Linked DNA regions of Aminobacter aminovorans. The protein of the gene in region 2 interacts with the protein of the main gene of each other region in a pairwise test. Links are inferred from orthologs where the notes say so. Each region holds a gene or a part of one and is shown on either strand. Other genes may lie near its edges. The genes, in order: cysK and cysE.

Region 1 (7,123 bases), 3.5 Mb from region 2 along the record:
CGTTCGGGACGAGCCCCGGGCGGACAGGGATAAGAACAATGGCTATCTGGAACCACCTCACTTACGCCGCTGTGGCGTTTCGCGAATTCATCGCACCGACCTACCGCCCCGAACGCCACTACATGCGCGGTCCGGGACCTGCCTGCGCGCGCCGCACAAACACGCTTCAGTCGCGCGTGACGTTCCACTGAGCATGACTGTTACCGGACGTCACGAAAGCCGCATCGCGCGGCCGACCAGCGATCACCGCTCGACCACCTTGCGCGGCGAACGCCGGGCGATTGTCGCCACGCGCCTCTAAGGCTTGCTCGCTCCGCCGGCGGCGCAAGCCGGCAAACCTCAAGACGAGCTCTTCAAGACACGATAACGAACTGGCGCGCTGCTTCTTCGCGAATGCGGACGCCTTGACGGCCCGTTCATACGGGCCGTTCCGCCTTCACCACATGGCGTGGCTGGCGTTCAGCTCCGTCAGCACGGCATCCTCCTTGAGAACCGTGCACAGGCGCGCGATGTTGGGCCAGGCGAGAGCGAGTTTGCCCGGCTCCGGGTGCCAATACGCCAGCATCAGCAGATAGACGTCGGCGATCGACATATGCGTGCCGGCGAGCCAGTCCCGGTCTTGCAGTGCCGCCTCGACAACGCCGAAGCTGCGCTCCGCCTCGGCGATCGCGGCTGCCTTCACCGCCTCGATGCCAAGAGCGTCCGTGGTATAGCGATGGGCGTAATATTCGCGCAGCAGCGCCGGATAGGTCACCGATGTCAGGAAAGCCATCCAGCGCAGGAAGTCGGCGCGCCCAGACGCATCCACCGAAGGTGCCAGCCGGGCGTAGGGATGGCGTTCGGCGATCAACTGACACATCGCAGCCGACTCGGTCATCGCCTGTCCGTCCGGCAGCACCAGCGCCGGCACCTGGCCAAGCGGGCTTATCTTGCGGAACTCTGCTGCGGGCTCGACGCCCTTGACCACCTCGATGCGCTCGAATGGCACACCCGCCAGTGCGAAAGCCGCCTCGACGACAAAGCCGCCGCTGCCGGCGCGTGTGTAAAGCCTGTACATTTCTGCCCCCAGCCGTTCTTCCCCGGCGCTCGGATATGACATGCCGCCGACATCCTGCTCAAGGCGGGCACACGCTTGCCAGGATCGATTTTTCGCCGGTCCAGCCGCTACGGCTCTGCTGCCTTCATGATCCCCCGCAATCGGGGTCGTTTTTCGTAGTCCACCGGCGCGCGGCCGAAAAAAACTCTGCTAGCCTGTAGAAATCCGTCGAAGTGGCGCGACTTCCGTTCGGCCCGCGACGACGCGGCCGGGAACAACAGGAGACGACAATGCAGTACATGCTTCTGCTTCATCACGACGACACACCGCTTGCGGCGGCAAGTCGGGAAGACCAGGAGAAGATGAGCGCGCCCTATATGGCCTACAATGAAGCGCTGATCAAAGCTGGAGCCATGGTTTCGGGCGAGCGCCTGCGCGGCGCGTCGTCGGCCACCACGGTTCGAGTTCGCGACGGCAAGACCGAAGTGCTCGATGGCCCGTTCGCCACGACCAAGGAGCAACTCGGCGGCTTCTACATCATCGAGGCGCCGGATCTCGATGCCGCGCTCGGCTGGGCGGCGCGCTGCCCCAGCGCCAATTACGGCATCGTCGAAGTGCGCCCGATCTGGCCGACCCGCTAGCATGGCGCCAGCTGCCGAACAGGCGCGGGCGGCGGCGGAAGCCGCGGCCCGCCAGAGCTACGGCAGGCTCGTTGCCTATCTTTCGGCGCGCACCCGCGATGTCGCCGGTGCCGAGGACGCACTCGCCGACGCTTTTGCCGCGGCCTTGTCGAGATGGCCCGAGACGGGCGTGCCGAACCATCCCGAGGCCTGGCTGCTGACGGTGGCGCGGCGGCGTTCCGTCGACCAGCAGCGGCGACGCATGACCGGGGAGGCCGGCCAGGCGCATCTGCGTCTGATCGGCGAAGAACTGGAGCAGGAGATGGCGCGCGAGAAGTTTCCCGACGACCGGCTCGGCCTGATGTTCGCCTGCGCCCACCCGGCGATCGAGGCAGGCGTGCGCGCGCCGCTGATCCTGCAGGCAGTCCTCGGCTTTGATGCCGCCACCATCGCTTCGGCCTTCCTGGTCTCGCCTTCGACAATGGGCCAGCGCCTGGTGCGGGCCAAGTCGTGCATCAGGCAAGCCGGCGTCCCGTTTCGCATTCCTGAAAAGGCCGAACTCGCCGAAAGGCTGCGGGCCGTTCTGGAAGCGATCTACGCCGCCTTCTCCGAAGGCTGGACGGATGCCAGTGGTGCCGAATCCCGCCGCCGCAACCTCGCATCCGAAGCTATCTGGCTCGGCCGGTTGGTGGTCGACCTGCTGCCAGACGAACCGGAGGCACTGTGCCTGCTGTCCCTGATGCTGCATGCCGAGGCACGGCGGCCAGCCCGCCGCGGTCCGCTGAGTGAATTCGTGCCGCTCAGCGAACAGGACACTTTGTTGTGGGATGGCGCCCTGATTGGCGAGGCCGACGCATTACTTCAGCGCGCCGGCGCCTTGCACGGCATCGGCCGCTACCAGGTTGAGGCGGCGATCCAGTCGGCTCATGCTGCGCGGCGCTTTGACGGCCGCACCGACTGGATGGCGATCGCAACCCTTTATACCGGCCTGATGACGCTTTCGGCCTCGCCGGTCATTGCCGTCAACCATGCGGTGGCGGTGGCTTATGCGGGCGCGCTCGAACAAGGCCTGGCCCTGCTTGACGCCATCGACGACCCAAGGCTCAACGAATACCAGCCCTATTGGGCAGCGCGCGCCGAACTGTTGTCACTGGCGGGAAACGCGGGTGAGGCCGACAAGGCCTACCAACTCGCCATCGGCCTCGAATCCGACCAGGCCGTACGCGACTTCCTCAAGCGCAAGCGGGCGGCGCTGGGCGGCGGGTAAAGCCTCCAGCGGAAAGCCGGGTGCCACGATCTTACCTTCTCCTCCTGTGGGCGAAGGTGGCTCGGCGCGCAGCGCCGAGTTGGATGAGGGGGTTGGAAGAAATGAGAGGCTGAAGAAGGAACCTCTGTATGGAGCCAGCCGGAGCGCCTTCTCCCGCAAGGAGAGAAGGCGCACCAAGGTAGACGGCAAGACTTACCCGCCCAGTCCCTCGAACAGCACCGTCGAGAGATATCGCTCGGCAAAGGACGGGATCACCACAACGATGTTCTTGCCGGCATTCTCCGGCCGCGAGCCAACGATGACGGCTGCCTGCAGCGCTGCACCTGAGGAGATGCCGACCGGCACGCCTTCGAGACGCGCGACGAGACGGGCGTTTGCCACCGCATCCTCGTTGGAAACCTTGATGATCTCGTCATAGACGCTCGTGTCGAGCACCTTGGGCGCGAAGCCGGCGCCGATGCCCTGAATCTTGTGCGGGCCGGGCTGGCCGCCCGACAGCACCGGCGAACCCTCGGGCTCGACTGCCACGACATGCAGCGACGGCTTGCGGGCCTTGATCACCTGGCCGACACCGGTGATCGTGCCGCCGGTGCCGATGCCGGCAACAAAGATGTCGATTCCGCCTTGCGTGTCGTTCCAGATCTCCTCGGCCGTCGTCTGGCGATGGATCTCGGGGTTGGCCGGGTTCTCGAACTGCTGCGGAATGATGGCGTTCGGAATGGTCTGCACCAGCTCTTCGGCCTTGGCGATTGCGCCCTTCATGCCCTTGGCGCCTTCGGTCAGCACCAGTTCGGCGCCGAGCAGCGCCAGCATCTTGCGGCGTTCGATCGACATCGTTTCGGGCATGGTCAGGATCAGCTTGTAGCCCTTGGCGGCCGCGGCGAAGGCGAGCGCGATGCCGGTGTTGCCGGAGGTCGGCTCGATCAGCGTGCTCTTGCCCGGCTCGATGCGGCCGTCGGCCTCCAGTGCCTCGACCATGGCGACGCCGATACGGTCCTTGACCGATGCGATCGGATTGAAGAACTCCAGCTTGGCGATCAGGTTCGCCGCCACGCCCTTCTCCTTGGCGAACTTGTCGAGCCGCACCAGCGGCGTGTCGCCGATCGTTTCGGTGATGGAGCCATAGATGCGTCCGCGACCTGGTAGGCGCGTGGAGGTAACGGGCTTGTTCATCGATTTCGCTCCCGAAAAAGGCCTGAGATGTGAACTGCGAAGATAGGAGGTCGCAGGGCAGATTCCGAGTGGGTCTCGTGCTGATTAGCCAAGGTTCACGGAAACATGTTTCCGTGAACGCCAATTATGAGGAATGAAATTCCGGGCCGTCTGCTTATTGGCGGGCGGCGATAGCAGCGGCCGCGCCAACCATGAAACCGGCGGCGGTGCGGTTGAGCAGCTTGAGCGCGCGCGGCGTCTTGAGCAACCAGCGCGCCTGCGAGGCCAGCAGCAAGTAGGGCACCAGCACGACCAGCAGCACGGCAATGGTGATGGCGACGAGAATGCCGTAGTCGCCAAGTGTCAGTGCGTGCAGGTCGACCACCGTCGGCGTGATCGCCAGGTAGAAGATCATCGTCTTGGGGTTGCCCAACGTCACCGTCAGCCCGGCGAGGAAGCTCGAGAACAGCCCGCCCTTGCCCTTCTTCGTCTCGACGGTCTCAGGCGTGATGCCGCTGGTCCAGAAATTCCAGGCGAGCCAGGCAAGGTAGGCGACGCCGAGCCACTTGATTGCCAGGAACACCATGCCGAAGGACTGGGCGACAAAGGCAAGGCCAAGCACGACGGCGGTGAGATAGGTCAGGTCGCCGACCACCAGGCCGAGCGACATGGCCAGCGAGGAGCGGAAGCCCGAGCCGAGCGCACGCGCCACCAGCGCCGTCACGCCCGGACCGGGAATGGCGGCAGCGATGGCCAGCGCACCGCTATAGGCAAGAAAACCTGTAAGGGTCATGGCGGATATCCGGCTCGTTCGAATGGCTGCGATATCGCACGAAACCGGTTTCCATGGAATGCCGCGGGGATTGGGCCAGCGATCACATTTTCCCGGAAAATGCCCGGAAGAGATCGACAATCGTCGCCCCGTCGTGTAGGCGCACGGTCCGATTGCGGCCCGGCAGAAGCTTGGGGTCGCCCATTCATTCATGCAGAAAATTCAGGACCAGGCGATGCGACCGGCTTTCGGCGGCATAGACTTCGGCACTTCCAATTCAACCGTCGGCGTTATCGAGAACGGCCGTCCGCGCCTCGTTGCGCTCGAGGGTGAAAACGTCACGCTGCCGTCGGCCATCTTTTTCAATTTCGAGGACAACCAGACGGCCCTTGGCCGCCGCGCCATCGGCGAATACACCGACGGCGCCGAAGGCCGGCTGATGCGCGCCCTGAAGAGCGTGCTCGGCTCCTCGCTGGTGCATGAAAAGACCCGCATCAAGGCGCGTTACATCGCCTTCACCGACATCGTCGGCATGTTCGTCGGCCATCTCAAGGACCGCCTCGAAAACCACGTCGGCGAGCCGGTCGAAAACGTCGTGCTTGGCCGTCCGGTCCAGTTCGTGGACGACAACCCCGAGGCCGACGCGGCTGCCCAGAGCGAGCTTGAAAAGGCCGCCCGCGCACAGGGCTTCAAGCACATCGACTTCCAGTTCGAGCCGATCGCGGCCGCGCTCGACTATGAGCGCACGGTGACGCGCGAAGAACTGGCGCTGATCGTCGACATGGGCGGCGGCACCTCCGACTTCTCGATCGTCCGCGTCTCGCCCGAGCGTGCCGCCTCCGGCGATCGCAAGGCCGACATCCTCGCCAATCGCGGCGTCCATATCGGTGGTACCGATTTTGACCGCCTGCTCTCGATCGCCCACATCATGCCCGAGCTCGGCTATCTCACCCCGACCAAGGACGGCAAGCGCAACCTGCCGGCCGGATACTTCATCGACCTGGCGACCTGGCAGCGCATCAACCTGCTCTATACCCCCAAGGCAATGCTCGACCTGCGCCAGATCCGCTTCGAGGCGCAGCGGCCCGATCTCATCGACAGGATGATCGAGGTTGTCGACCAGCGTTTCGGCCACGCGCTGGCGACCAAGGTCGAAAAGGCCAAGATCGAGCTGACCGACGCTGCCGAAGCGACGATCGACGTCAAGCTGCCCGGGGCGAAATTCACCGCGCCGCTCACCAGGCGAGGCCTGGAAGATACGATCCGCAGTGCCGTCGAACGCGTCACCGCGACCGTCGCCGACACGCTTGCCGAAGCCCAGGTCGGCGCAAAGGACATCACTGCGGTGTTTCTGACCGGTGGCTCGACCGCCATCCCGCTGGCGCGCGAAAGCATCCTGGCGCTGGTGCCGGGTGCCCAGATCGTCCAGGGCGACGCCTTCGGCTCGGTCGGTCTCGGACTCGCCCTCGACGCCCAGCGCAAGTTTGCCTGACGCTTCTGATCATCAGGCAACCGGTTTCACGTTGCCTTGTCGGCCCTCACCAGTTCAACCGCTTCCGCCACCGAGGCTGCATAGCTGACCAGCGGCTGCCGGACGCCGTGGGTAACCAGCATTCGCCGCGTCTGCGGCGAAGCGCCTGTTATGAAGAACCTGACGCCGGCCTTGCCGGCTTTGCGTGCGGCGCCCTCGATTGCAATGGCCGCCGTTGAATCGAGCAATGGCACACGGCTGCAGTCGAGGATGAAGTTGCGCCGCTGGTCGGCGATGCGGTCGAGCACTGCTCCGACCGTCGAGGCGGCTCCAAAGAAGAACGCGCCCGAGATCCGGTAAATCACGGTGTCGGCATCGCCTGCATCCTCGGGCACGTAGGCATGGCGGCTGCCGTTGGTCGTGTCGGCGACGTCTTCCTGCGTCAGCGGAATTTCGGCCTCTACCGCGACGCTCTTTGCCATGCGGTCGATGAACAGCAGCGCACCCAGCGCGAAGCCAACGACGATGCCTTCGGTCAGATCGCGGAACACCACCAGCAGGAAGGTGACCGTCAACACCAGCGCATCGCCCCGCGACGAGCGGATCAGCGCGGCGAAAGCCTGTTTCTCGACCATGTTCCAGGCCACCACCGCCAGCACGCCGGCCAGTGCTGCCAGCGGTATGTAGCTCGCCAGGGGCGCTGCCATCAGCATGAAGGCGAGCAGGAACAGCGAATGCAGCATGCCGGACACCGGTCCGTAGGCCCCGGCCCGAACGTTGGTGGCGGTACGCGCGATGGCGCCGG
Region 2 (7,143 bases):
GGGCGTCATCACCCGCACGCTTGCGGATGGTTTCGCCATGACCGTGATCGCGTCCGAGCGCAAGAAGGACAAGTTGGCGGCGCAGCTGACCTGGCTTGCCAACAAGCACGAACTCGACCTGCCGGAAGACCGCCGCCACGAGCGCGTCGCGCCGCGCAACCCGATCAGCGCATTGCAGCTCATGGACGGCAGGCAATATCCTTGCCGCATCATCGACCTGTCGCTTTCGGGCGCAGCCCTCGAGATCGAGGTCAAGCCGGCAATCGGCGTCCAGGTTACGCTCGGCACCATGCGCGGCCAAGTCGTGCGCCACTTTGAAGACGGCGTCGCCATCGAATTCGCCGTCATCCAGCGCCCGGAATCGCTCGACTCCGAGTTCAACCGCCCGCGCACCTGACGGCGCGCCCAGCCTGTTCATCCGTATCGCAGCCCGGTCTTTCACCGAAGCTCGGGCAGCTTGCTTTGGGCTGGACTTCGCGCGCCCGCTTGCGCACCGGAATGAAATGACCGCCCGGCTGCCGTTTCATTCCAGTACAGGTGAACCTTGGACCGTCATAACCGCTCCAACCCCACGGCATGGATCGGCGGGGTCTAAGCAGTGCGCTGAGCTCCTGCTCTGCCCGCGGATGACGAAACGTAGAGGCCGTGCTCAGCAACCGGGCAATCACACCCGAGCCCGCAAAACACTCGTGCCATTCGGGATGGGTCCTCTCGATCAGTTCGACCGTCCACTGGCGTGGCCAGCGCTTGAGCGATTTCTCGCGCTGGATGGCGTCGCGGATGTCGAAGTTCTCCATCCGGTCATCGCGAGAGATTATTCGCGGCAAGGTTGCGCGCAAGGCCTGCCACATAAGCGCACGCCCCGCAGTTGAACCCACCTGGCGACGGCCCACCCCTTCGTCATCCTCGGGCGGAGCAGGAGCGAAGCGAACTGCGGAAGCCGGCCATCCATGCCGTGACGACCAAGCGTCGCAGCACCCGCAGAACAGACAGCCAAACAGTCACCGGCGTTCGCCAGCCAAGCCACCGAGCAAGGCCTGCTGCCAATTCGGTAAAATTGCAATCAAATTCTCTGCAGATTTTATTATTATTCTATTCTTTGTTTCCGTAATTTCTCTCTTGTTTTTACTCAACATCTACTTCGTAGTTTTGCGTCAAATAAATCCACGCCTGTCATTGTCACCTCAAACGGGGAGACAAGAAAATGAACATGCGTCGGGGATGGCTTCTGCTTCTGGCCACGACAATTCAGGCAGGCGCCGTCAGCGCCGCCATGGCGACACCGGCCGTCATGCAGACCAACGGCCGCACCACCCAGCCGGTCGGCCATTACGAGCTGTGCAAGCGCTCGCCGATCGAGTGCAACGAAAAGACCGCCAGCAACAAGCCGGTAGAGCTGACCCGCAGCCTGTGGAAGGCGATGATCGCCATCAACGACAAGGTCAACACCGACGTCGCGCCACGCACCGACATGGAAATGTGGGGCCAGGAAGAAGTCTGGTCCTATCCCGACAACGGTGCCGGCGACTGCGAGGACTATGTGTTGGAGAAGCGCCGCAAGCTGATGGAACTGGGCGTCCCCGCCGGCAACCTGCTGATCACCGTCGTTCGCCAGCCCAATGGCGACGGCCATGCGGTGCTCACCGTGCGCACCAGCCTCGGCGAATACATCCTCGACAATCTCGATACGCGGGTTCTGGCCTGGGACGAGACCGAATACACCTATCTCAAGCGCCAGTCGGAGCGAAACTCGGGCGTCTGGATTGCGATCAACGACGGCCGCGCCGACGCGGTGGCGTCGGTTCGCTAGGCGCTGCAGCCCCGGGCGCGCCCATCAGAGGCGCGCCAAGGCCGCTGGAGCACTTGGAATCGGTGCCTGCCTTCGGAAATCCGGTTCCGGTTTTTCGAGGGCATGCGCTGGCGAGAACCCCGGTCGCGTCCCCACCCTCCCCGTCCCCAACGACCGGGTCTAGGAGCCGGCCCAATCCCCGGGCCGGCTCCGCCTTTTCAGGCAAGCCAGGGAGCGTCAGCCATGCCGCCAGGCAAAGTGGTCAGATTCAACAGGCATCTCGCTGGACGAATTTCCATCGGCGGCCTCGCCCTGGCGCAGAAGACGCCAAAGCCTAGCGGCTTGCTTCAGAGTCTAGGCATCGCAGTGCTGATCGCCACCGCCTTCGCGATAGGCTACGTCGCCTAGTCCGCCACCTTCTTCACCCCGGCGGCAAACCGGCGCTGGTTGGCGACATAATCATCTGCCGACTTGCGCAACCGGTCGGCGGCTGCGTCATCGAGTGTACGGATCACCTTGGCGGGCGAGCCGACGATCAGCGAATTGTCGGGAAATTCCTTTCCTTCGGTCACCAGCGCACCGGCACCCACGAGGCAGTTCCTGCCGATCCTCGCGCCATTGAGCACGATCGCGCCCATGCCGATCAACGAATTGTCGCCGACCGTGCAGCCATGCAGGATAGCCCTGTGGCCGATTGTGCAGCCCTCGCCGATTATGAGCGGAAAGCCCGGATCGGTGTGCATCACCGTATGTTCCTGGACATTGCTGCGGGCGCCGATGGTGATCGGCTCACGGTCGCCGCGGATGGCTGTGCCGAACCAGATGCCGACGTCGCGCCCGATCCGGACATCGCCAACCACCGTCGCGTCGGGTGCGATCCAGTTGGTGGAGCGGTCCTCGAACTGCGGCTCGACCCCGTCGAGAGCGTAAAGCGGCATCGTCAAATCCTCTTCGTTTGCGCGCGCAAACTATGGAGGGCATCGCCACAAGGCAAGCGTGCAGCACGGCCTTAACGCGCCGTTAACCATACGCACGCAATGTCGGTGCGATATCGGGCTCCTGGAAGCAACGGAGCGAAGGTTACCGACCCGGCAAGGCCGACTGTGCGAACCCGCATACGAGCCGCCGCTGCTCTGGAGACATCAGATGAAGCAAGAGGCGACCGAAAGTTCCGGTTTCGACGTCGTCGATTCGGCGCTGATGATGAAGGTCTTCTATGGCTTTGCGGTGCTGGCGGTGCTGGCGGTGCTGTCGGTGGCAATCAGCCTGGGCGGCCGCTGGTTCGGCCACACCATCGCCCTGGCCGGCTATACCGACGAGGTCGCACCACGCGAAATCGTCATCGGCAACGACGTCATTTCCGCCCCTGCCAATATGATCCGGTTCGAGAAAGCCCGCCGCGACGGCATTGCCGGGCGCCTCGACCTCTATCTGCGCTGGCCCGAAATGGACGGCTACAGCGAGGCGGCACGACTGGCATTCAACAATCTCGACGGCCACAAGCGCATCGTCTTCCTCAGCCTCGAGCCGCGCATGATGGCCCGCGACATGAGCGGCCGCCTCGCGCCGATCTACAGCGAACTCACCGTCAAGCCGGGTGTACCCGGCCCGGAGGGCATGACACTGTTCGGTTTCACCGAAAATTCCGGTTATCTGAATGAGGTGCTGGCGGTTGCCTCGCGCAACGGCGAGCCGCCTTTTGTCGCGCGCTGCCTCAGCGGCGCCGAAGCCGAAGAATCTCTGGCGCCTTGCGAGCGCGACGTCTTCGTCGGCAAGGACCTGAGCCTGACCTACAGATTTCCGCGGGAACTTCTGGGAGAGTGGCGTGAGCTGGACCGGGCGGTGACCGGGAAGGCGAATGCCATGCTGCACGTGAAGTAGAGGCCGCGCGAACGTCGCCGCGCGGCGCAGGGGCCGACCGATAGATCAGGCCAGATCGACGTCGAGAATCGCCATCGAGAAATTGTAGTCGCCGTCGTCCTCGTCCTTGAAAACGATGCCGAGGAATTCGTCGCCGATATAGACTTCGGCCGAGTCGTCCTTGCGCGGACGTGCCTTGACCTGAAGGTTGGGGTTCTGGAACTGGCGCTTGAAATAAGCGTCGAGTTTTCGGATTTCTTCCGGCTTCAACTGGCTTCTCCGGCTTGTCGTTAAGAGACGCGCTTCTGACACGCCAACCATGGCGCTGTAAAGGCGAGGCTTCGCTTACCCCCGCGCAAATCGCGCCAGCGCCCGTCATGGGCGTCAGCACCCAACCTCAGATGTCGAAGCTGACGACGTGATCCATCGTCTGCGACGGCAGCAGCTGGTCCATCTGGCTCGACGGGCGGTCACAGCCGGTTTCGCCGACGACGCGCGCCGGAACGCCCGCCACCGTCTTGTTGTGAGGCACGGGCGACAGCACCACCGAACCGGCAGCGATCTTGGAGCAATGGCCGATTTCGATGTTGCCGAGGATTTTGGCGCCGGCGCCGATCAGCACGCCGTAGCGGATCTTGGGATGGCGGTCGCCGCCGGCCTTGCCGGTGCCGCCCAGAGTAACGCCATGCAGGATCGAGACGTCGTCTTCGATGACGGCCGTTTCACCAACGACGAGGCCGGTAGCATGGTCGATGAAGATGCCCTTGCCCATGCGCGCGGCGGGGTTGATGTCGGTCTGGAATACCGAGGACGAGCGGCTTTGCAGGTAGAGCGCAAAATCCCTGCGGCCGCGGTTCCACAGCCAGTGGGCCAGGCGATGCGTCTGGATGGCATGGAAACCCTTGAAGTACAGCACCGGCATCAGATAGCGGTCGCAGGCGGGATCGCGGTCGTAATAGGCCTGGATGTCGGTGCGCACGGTGTCGCTCCACTCCGGCCTGTCTTCGAGCATGGCATAGAATGTCTGGCGGATGAGATCGGCGCCAAGATCCTGATGAGCCAGGCGTTCGGCCAGGCGATGGATCACCGCCTCCTCGAGCGTGTCCTGGTTCAGGATAGTGGCATAAAGAAACGCCGCGAGCAGCGGATCACCCGCCACGGCATCCGTCGCCTCGTCGCGCACCGATCGCCAGATCGGATCGACCGGCTTCAGCGAGCTTGGGCGCGCTGCGGATATGGTGTTCATCGACGGTCTCCGTTCACTGCCGGCTTGTGCAATCCCGCGCGGGACATATAAGCCAGATGTTAGCACGATTGAACTCAATTTTCCTTAGTGCTCGATCAAGTGGATTTGGTTCGCGGATATTCAAGGCGCCATGGAAACTGAACCCTTGCTGGTCTCGACGGCCGACGGCGTAGCCACGATCGTCATCAACCGACCGGCGCGCAAGAACGCCATCACCCAGACCATGTGGATCGACCTGGCCGATCACGTGCTCCGGCTCTCGTCCGGGCCTGACGTCCACGTCATCGTCCTGCGCGGCGCAGGCCAGGATTTTTCCGCCGGCGCCGACATCTCCGAGTTCGATACGCTGCGTGGCGACGCCGACAGCGCGCGTGGCTATGAGGCGACCAACTCAGCCGCCTTTGCCGCCCTTCGCAACAGCACTGTTCCGGTCATCGCCGCGATCCGTGGTATCTGCTTTGGCGGCGGTTTCGGCCTGGCGGCCGCCTGCGACCTGCGGATCGCCACATCGGACGCCCTGTTTGCCGTGCCTGCGGCGCGCCTTGGCCTTGCCTACCCGCAGGATGCGATGGGCGATATCGTCTGGGCCGCCGGCCCGCAGATGGCGAGATATCTCACCTACACCGCCGGCCGCATAGAGGCTCAGACAGCGCTTTCGGCCGGCTTCCTGCTCGAAATCGTCGAAGCCGAGCGCTTCGAAACCCGCATCGGCGAAATCGCCCGGACAATCGCCGAAAACGCGCCGCTGTCGGTGCGCGCCTCCAAGGCCGCCATCCGCGCCGCATTGAGCCACGATGCCGGCGAAGTTGCCGTCGCCCAGTCCGCCGGCGACGCCACCTTCCTGAGCGACGACTATGCCGAGGGCCGCGCCGCCTTTGCCAGCCGGCGCACACCCGTATTCAGGGGGCGGTGAGATGTCTTTGATAAACGACGCCATCAGGGCGGAACTGTCCGCCCTCTATCTCGCCGACGACCGCCACTACCACGGCATCAGGCACATCGAGGCGCTTTTGCGCCTGCTTGCAGAATACCGTTCCCAGTTCGCCGACCCCGACGCGATCGAGGCCGCAATCTGGTTCCATGACGCCGTCTACGACAGTCGCGCCAAGGACAACGAGGCGCAAAGTGCTGCGCTTGCCGCCGAAAAGCTCAAAGGTCAGGTTGACGCCCCTCGCCTTGGCCGCATCATCAAGACGATCGAAGCCACCGCCACCCATGAGGTGCCTGCCTTCGAAGAGGCGACAGCGAAAAGCGACGCAGCCTTGCTGCTCGATATGGATCTATCGATCCTCGGCGCCCCGGCAGACAACTTCGATGCCTATGAAGACGCCGTCAGGCGCGAATATGGCTGGGTCAGGGATACGGATTGGCGCGCCGGACGCGGGGCCGTGCTGCGAAACTTCCTGGCGCGGCCGCGCATCTTCCACACCGACATCTTCGTGGACCGCTTCGAAGCTCAGGCGCGGGCCAATATTAAGCGCTCGCTGGCAAAACTGGGCAGCTGACCCTCAGATCGGATGCTCTGCGTAGAACTCCAGCACACGCTTCTTGAACGTCCTGTCGCCGACGGCCAGCATGTGGTCGCGGCCCTCGATGTCGAAACTCTCGCCATGCGGCATCAGGCGCGCCAGTTCATCAGGCGATCCGGCGATATCGTCCTTGGTGCCGACGGCAACCAGGGCCGGCTGCATGATCCGCCGGATGTCGTTGTCGGGCACCAGTTCGCGCGAAGTTGAGATGCAGGCGGCGAGCGCCTTCCTGTCGCTGCGTGTCTGATCGGCGAAGGCACGGAACATCTTGGCCCGTGGCTGCGTGATGGCGGCGGGATCCTCGGCCAGCAATGCGGCCGCGATCGGGTCCCACTCACCGACACCGTCGACCATGCCGATGCCAAGGCCGCCGAACACCAACGTCGCCACCCGGTCGGGAGCTTCAAGCGCCATGAATGCCGAGACGCGAGCACCCATCGAATACCCCATGACATGGGCCCGCTCGATGCCGAGATGGTCGAGGAGCGCCACGGCATCGCCGGCCATCTTGTTCGGCGTATAGTCGGCCTCGTTGTAGCTCTTGGTCGAGCCGCCATGACCACGATGGTCGAAGGCGATGGCACGGTATCCCGCTTCGGTCAGCGTCTTGAACCAGCCCGGCGACACCCAGTTGACGAAGTGGCTGGAGGCAAAGCCATGGATCATCAGCACCGGATCGCCGCTGCCGGCGCCGGTCGGCGGCAGGTCGAGATATGCCA

Evidence for each region.
Region 1: the proteins of cysE (region 2) and cysK interact in binary tests that used the Escherichia coli proteins (3 or more experiments, as listed by UniProt). The link is inferred for Aminobacter aminovorans from one-to-one orthologs.

What each region holds. Positions count from the first base shown.
Region 1 is NZ_UFSM01000001.1:67,378-74,500, reverse strand. Bases 2,107-4,924 are described here. They hold cysK (cysteine synthase A), read right to left. Parts: upstream 4,097-4,924; coding sequence 3,116-4,096; downstream 2,107-3,115. Other genes in these bases: DY201_RS00335 (LysE family translocator), read right to left, coding at 4,251-4,868; DY201_RS00345 (RNA polymerase sigma factor), read left to right, coding at 2,107-2,923. Also shown: DY201_RS28870 (hypothetical protein), read left to right, coding at 39-191; DY201_RS00355 (glutathione S-transferase family protein), read right to left, coding at 437-1,057; DY201_RS00350 (YciI family protein), read left to right, coding at 1,327-1,677; more of DY201_RS00345, read left to right, coding at 1,679-2,106; DY201_RS00330 (Hsp70 family protein), read left to right, coding at 5,083-6,339; DY201_RS00325 (SulP family inorganic anion transporter), read right to left, coding at 6,366-7,123.
Region 2 is NZ_UFSM01000001.1:3,533,010-3,540,152, forward strand. What follows is about bases 2,972-5,809. They hold cysE (serine O-acetyltransferase), read right to left. Parts: upstream 4,896-5,809; coding sequence 4,047-4,895; downstream 2,972-4,046. Other genes in these bases: DY201_RS17415 (hypothetical protein), read left to right, coding at 2,972-3,670; DY201_RS17420 (DUF3126 family protein), read right to left, coding at 3,716-3,919; DY201_RS17430 (enoyl-CoA hydratase-related protein), read left to right, coding at 5,026-5,808. In the rest of the region: DY201_RS17395 (PilZ domain-containing protein), read left to right, coding at 1-397; DY201_RS29520 (GIY-YIG nuclease family protein), read right to left, coding at 378-797; DY201_RS17405 (transglutaminase-like cysteine peptidase), read left to right, coding at 1,205-1,810; DY201_RS29100 (hypothetical protein), read left to right, coding at 2,033-2,197; DY201_RS17410 (gamma carbonic anhydrase family protein), read right to left, coding at 2,194-2,727; more of DY201_RS17415, read left to right, coding at 2,936-2,971; DY201_RS17435 (HD domain-containing protein), read left to right, coding at 5,810-6,400; DY201_RS17440 (alpha/beta fold hydrolase), read right to left, coding at 6,404-7,143.